Regions from separate parts of the Thalassospira sp. CH_XMU1420-2 genome, predicted to be linked through region 1. Evidence: predicted binding sites of a transcription regulator. Region 1 holds the regulator's gene; the other holds the start of a gene.
What was found. The regulator PhoB, encoded in region 1, activates phosphate uptake and scavenging genes when phosphate is short. The targets are predictions, from matches to a motif close to TNTCATAAAACTGTCA.
Positions count from the first base shown of each region.

Region 2: the regulator PhoB is predicted to act here: its motif matches at 1,225-1,240, upstream of phnD (phosphate/phosphite/phosphonate ABC transporter substrate-binding protein).

Region 1 covers NZ_JAYMEG010000001.1:571,742-574,887, forward strand. The annotation lists gene pstB (phosphate ABC transporter ATP-binding protein PstB) at 1-356, shown strand, start outside; gene phoU (phosphate signaling complex protein PhoU) at 379-1,101, shown strand; gene phoB (phosphate regulon transcriptional regulator PhoB) at 1,119-1,817, shown strand; gene WA429_RS02535 (cation:proton antiporter domain-containing protein) at 1,930-3,146, opposite strand, start outside.
Region 2 covers NZ_JAYMEG010000002.1:504,968-508,113, reverse strand. The annotation lists gene phnC (phosphonate ABC transporter ATP-binding protein) at 1-27, opposite strand, end outside; gene phnD (phosphate/phosphite/phosphonate ABC transporter substrate-binding protein) at 113-1,081, opposite strand; gene WA429_RS07120 (DeoR/GlpR family DNA-binding transcription regulator) at 1,310-2,113, shown strand; gene fumC (class II fumarate hydratase) at 2,274-3,146, shown strand, end outside.

The sequences.
Region 1 (3,146 bases):
TCAAGGAAGTCAAAGATCGCCTGCAATCGCCCGCTACCGGTCTTTCGGGTGGTCAGCAGCAGCGTCTTTGCATCGCACGTGCGGTCGCGGTCAGCCCGGAAGTCATTCTGATGGACGAGCCGTGCTCGGCACTTGATCCGATTGCAACGGCAAAGGTCGAAGAGCTGATTGACGAACTGCGTTCGAACTACACGATCGTGATCGTGACGCACTCCATGCAGCAGGCTGCGCGTGTATCGCAGCGGACCGCATTTTTCCACCTTGGCAAGCTGGTAGAAGTTGGTGAAACCGATCAGATCTTCACCAACCCGAAAGACGACCGCACCAAGGGTTACATTACCGGTCGCTTTGGTTAAGCGATACGAGGAGAACGCATAAATGGCTGACGACAAAACACATATCGTGAGTTCGTTCGACGAGGAACTGACCCGTCTGAACAACATCATCTCGCAGATGGGCGGGCTTGCAGAAAGTCAGCTGATCTCTGCGATCCGCTCTATTGTAAAGCGTGACTCGGAACTGGCTGAAAAAGTCATTCTTTCAGACCATCGTATCGATGTTCTCGAACAGGAAGTGCAGGACTTTGCGGTCCGTCTTCTGGCCCTGCGCCAGCCGATGGCTGATGACCTGCGTCAGGTCGTGACGGCGCTTAAGCTGTCCAATGATCTTGAGCGTATTGGTGATTTGGCCAAGAACATTGCCAAACGTGCCCAGGTCCTGAACCAGATCCCGCCGATCCGTCCGGTCCAGGTGATCCCGAATATGGGCAAGCTTGCACAGGAAATCATCAAAGATGTTCTCGACGCCTATATCGAAGGTGACGCCGAAAAGGCGGAACGCGTCTGGGCGCGCGATCAGGAAGTCGATGACATGTACAATTCGCTGTTCCGCGAATTGCTGACCTACATGATGGAAGATCCGCGCAACATTACGGCATCGACCCACATGCTGTTCATCGCCAAGAACATCGAACGTATTGGCGATCATGCCACCAATATCGCCGAAACGATCTATTACCGGATCAAGGGCGAAGACCTGCCGGCAATCGACCGGCCAAAAAATGATGCAGCGAACTTTGCTGTTGTCGAACCGAATGAGTGACACTGGAGCATAGGAAGATGGACCCAACGGTTCTTATCGTCGAGGACGAAGCTGCAATCGTAACCATGTTGCGCTACAACCTCGAACGTGAGGGGATGCAGGTTGTCGAAGCCGGTGACGGTGACGAAGCGTTGAAAATTCTTGCTGAAACGCATGTTGATCTTGTCCTTCTGGACTGGATGTTGCCGGTCATGTCGGGGATCGAGGTTTGCCGTCAGATCCGCCGCAAACCCGAAAGCCGCGATTTGCCGGTCATCATGGTGACTGCGCGCGGCGAAGAAGGGGATCGCATTCGCGGCCTTGATACCGGTGCTGATGACTATGTCACCAAACCGTTCGCGATTGGCGAGTTGCTGGCACGTATTCGCGCACTTCTGCGCCGATCCGGTCCGGCGCAACCACAAGGGCAGTTGGTCTATTCCGATATCGAAATGGATCTTGCCGCCCATCGCGTCAGCCGTAATGGCAAGGCCATCCACCTTGGTCCGACCGAATTTCGTCTTCTGCGTTACTTCCTTGAACATCCGGGGCGTGTTTTCTCCCGCGAGCAGCTTTTGAATGCTGTTTGGGGGCCGAACATTTATGTCGAAACCCGCACGGTTGATGTGCATATCCGCCGCCTGCGCAAGGCCCTGAATGATGTCAAAGGTACCCGCGACATCATCCGGACGGTTCGGGCAGCCGGCTATGCGCTGGACTCGGAAACTGCGGCCTGATTGATCCGGCCACAAGGCCGGGCTGCTGGCTAGTTGGATGGCTCGTCGGAAAAAATTCTGACACTCAGATCAAACAAAACCCCCGTTGCCACAGGCCGCGGGGGTTTTGCATTTAGCTGTCTTTAGCTTTGCCGCGTGTGGTGCGTTTTGACCCGGATGTTGCCGATTTGTCTGATGACGCTGTCTTTGTCGCCGGTTTGCGGGGCGCTGCTTTTTTGGCCGATGTGGTTTTGCCCGACGTTGTTTTGGTTGCGGCGGGTTTTGTCGCAACCTTGCGCGCGGTTGCTTTCTTTGGCATGGCACGCGACGCAGGTTTCTTTGCCGTCGGTTTGGGTTTTGCGGTTTGCGCAGCCGTGCCAGATGCCTTTGTTGTTTTCGCGGTCGCCGGGGATGCAGATGCCACGGATGCAGGTGCCGCGGATGATGTCGTCTCTGGTGCGACTTCTGATGCCGGTGCTGCTTGTGCCGGTTCCGGGGCTTTTTTACGCTGGGTCCTTGGTGCCAGTTCGTTCATCAACAACATGTCGGCGCGCCGGAACTTGGCGATTTCGGCATCAATGTCTTCTTGTGGCACGTCACAGGCCGACAGCACATGATCCGAAAGCCGAAGGCCGGTTTCCAGTACTTCGGGAATTGCCGCATCGGCCCCGCTGCGCGACAGCGGACCGATATGGGTGATGTCCTGGGCGCGGGCAAAGATCTTGAGATGCGGATAATGCTGACGTAGAAGCGCCACGGTCTTTTCGGTTGCATGCGGGTTACCCATGGCAACAACCGCGATACGGGCTTCATCGGTGTGGGCGGCGCGGAATGTTTCCGGGCGTGACCCATCGGCAAAGAATACGGGAAGTCCCTCTGCACGGCCGCGCGATACCTGTTGGGCATCACTGTCGAGAACAATGAACGGAATATCGCGGGTTTTCAAAAGACGCGCCAAAACCCGACCAACACGCCCGCTGCCGATGACCAGAACATGCTGGTGGATGCCTTCGGTTTCATCCGAGATCGGGCCAAGCTGGTCGTCTTCCTTGGGGTGCAGCTTTTCCTCGATCCGGTGACCAAGATTGATCAGGGTCGGTGTCAATGCCATCGACAAGGCAACCACCGGGATCAGCATCGCGGCAAGATCACGCGGAATTGCACCATTCTGGGCCGCCAGTGCAAACATGACGAATGCAAATTCACCGCCTGCTGCCAGGCTCATCGCAACACGAAGGGCCGAACCCCGTTCAAACCGGATCGCCAAGGACAAGACAAACAGAACGGCCGTCTTGATCAGAAGCAATGCAATCAGCCACAGCAGCACACTGCCAAACTGTTCATAGACGA
Region 2 (3,146 bases), on a different contig from region 1:
TTTTACAAGTTCTTTGATACGCAGCATTGCGTTACCCCGGTTTGAATGGGAGACGACACAGGGCCACGGCAAGCCGGGCCCTGTGATGTTTTCGTCAATTGATTGAGGTGAATTACTTCAGGTTGTCCGGGGTGTATTTGACACCGTTGGCAGCCTGGATTTCACGAATGACGGCCCAGTCTTCCTGATAGGTGACCGGCAGGAACTTCGACACACCCTTGAATTCTTCACCAAGGGCGGTGCCCTTCATGTCGAAGGTAAAGAAGGCTTCCTTGATCTTTTCGATCAGTTCCGGCTTCAGGTTATAGGCATAGTTGAACGAAGTGGTCGGGAACGGCTTGCTTTCGTAGATGATCTTGACTTCTTTGGGATCATAAAGGTCGCGCTGGGCCATACGTTCGACAACTTCGGAGGCAACCGGGGCTGCGTCATAGTCACCGGCAACAACACCAAGGATCGACTGATCGTGGGAGCCGGAATAGACGACTTCGTAATCCTGTTCCGGAACAATGCCCTGACCCGGAAGAAGGGCGCGCGGTGCCAGGTTGCCCGAGTTCGAGGTCGGCGAAGTGTGGGCAACACGCTTGCCTTTCAGGTCGGCCGGGGTGTTGATGCCGCTGTCAACGCGGGTGTAAAGCTGAAGCGTGTAACCGAAACGACCGTCATCGCCACCCATCAGGGCGAACGGAACCGCACCGGCAAGGTTGACGGCAAACGGGGTCGGACCGGTCGAGAAGCCGGCAACATGCAGACGGCCGGAACGCATGGCTTCGACTTCGGCCGAGTTCGACTGAACCGCAAAGAAGTGAACATCCTTGCCGGTGACTTTTTCAAGATGCTCAAGGAACGGCTCCCAGATGTCGGCATAAACGGCCGGGTCTTCGACCGGGGTATATGCAAAGACAAGGGTGTCGGGATCAACAAGCTGATCGGCGGGCGGTGCATCGGCAACCAGATCGCCATCCATGTCGCAATAAATCGGATCAAGATCGCCACGCGCGATGCAGTCGTCAGCCGCAGCTGCCGGGCTGGCGGTGAAGCCAAACATACCAACCGCAGCAAGCAGTGTGGTGAGTTTCAAAACGTCAGTTTTTTTCGGATGTGAAAACACGGCTACCGAACCTTTCTTCCCTGTGAACGCTGGATTTCAGCCATTTGTGATGTGGTTTTGTTGGTTTTATTGTTGCTTTTAACAACATTATGGGTTCGGAAAAGTTGAGAAATCAACATAAAACTGTAACAAAAGATTTCAGCAGAGGTTGCTAGAATGTCTGTATCATCATGAAAGCCGCCAATATTCAAAGGGGATATGGCTTTGCGTTTGGGAAAAAAAGAACGCCAACAACGCATTCTCCATGAACTTCAGGTTCACCCGCATGTGAGAGTTGCCACATTGGCCGAGCGATTCGACGTGGCGACCGAAACAATTCGCCGCGATCTTGATGCGCTCAGCAATGAAGGCCTGATCAAGCGCGAGTTTGGCGGGGCATCGGCCCGGCCGATGGGCCATCAACCCGATCTGGCCGAACGCCAGTTATCGGCCGTTGCCGGGTTTGAACGGATTGGCATGCTGGCCGCCGATATGGTGCGTTCAGGCGATGTTGCGATGATCGATGCCGGATCAACCGTGGCACAGATCGCCCCGTTTCTTGCAGCACGGCGCAGCCCCTTGCCACGGACCTTTTTGACCAATTGTTATGCGGTCGTGCAGGGCATGGCCGATCTTTGCGATTATGATGACGTCCTGATGTGCCCGGGTCAGTATGACCGGCGTGAAAATGCGGTTTACGGAACGGATACGGTCGAATATCTGCGCCGTTTTCATGCCAATATCGCCTTTATCGGGGCATCCGGCGTATCGCGCCAGGGATTTAGCGACGTCAACCGTCGTGCTGTCGCGGTCAAACGCGCCATGATGGAACGGTCAGACGAAACCTGGCTGATGGTGGATCACACCAAGTTCGATCAGCGCTATCTTGAAAATGTCGCACCACTCGAAGATCTGACCGGGATCATAACCGACCGTGCCCCGGCCCCTGAAGTCGCATCCCAGCTTGAACGGGCCGGCATCAGATTGCTGGCCTGGCAGGAACAGATGGAAAAGGCGGGCTAGGCCGATTGGGCAATAAATGCAAACAAATCTTATTTGCATTTGCCTTTGGGCATGTTCCGAACCATATTTCTGGGCGACGTCCCGCGTTGAAGCGCACGGGATTGTTGCACCGGGTTTCCCGCCCCGGTCAGTTTGACGTCTGACACGGAGGATATCTATCGTGACTACAACAGTGACCACCCGTACTGAACAGGACACCATGGGCGAAATCGGGGTGCCCGCAGACCGGTATTGGGGGGCGCAAACCCAGCGTTCAAAACAGAATTTCCGCATTGGTGGCGAACGGATGCCCGATGCCCTGATCAAGGCATTCGGCATTCAGAAGCTGGCAGCAGCACGTGCCAATGCCGCCCTTGGCAATCTTGACCCGGAACTGGCAAAGGCGATCGAGGCCGCGGCACTCGAAGTTGCGGATGGCAAATTGCTCGATCATTTTCCGCTGGTTGTCTGGCAGACCGGGTCGGGTACCCAGACCAACATGAACACCAACGAGGTGATCGCCAACCGTGCGTGCGAAATCCTTGGCAAACCGATGGGCATGCGCGATCCGGTTCATCCCAATGATCACGTCAATCGCGGGCAATCCTCCAATGACAGTTTCCCGGCTGCGATGCATATCGCCGCGGTGGTGGAAATTGAACGGGCGCTGAAACCGGCCCTGAAACATCTGAAACAGGCACTTGATGACAAGGTCGCGGCCTTTGCCGATATTGTCAAAATCGGCCGAACCCATATGCAGGACGCCGTCCCGCTGACATTGGGACAAGAAATTTCCGGTTATGCGGCGCAAATCGAACTGGGGCTGGAACGGGTTGAAGATGCGCTGAAACGGTTGCGCAAACTGGCCCAGGGCGGGACTGCTCTTGGCACCGGGTTGAACGCGCCCAAGGGCTTTGACGTTGAATTTGCCAAACAGGTTTCCGAGATTACCGGACTTGATTTTTCAACCGCTGAAAACAAGTTCGAAGCCCTGGCCGCACATGATGCCTGTGTTGAAATGTCGGGTGTCATGAATGTGCTGGCCGCATCCCTT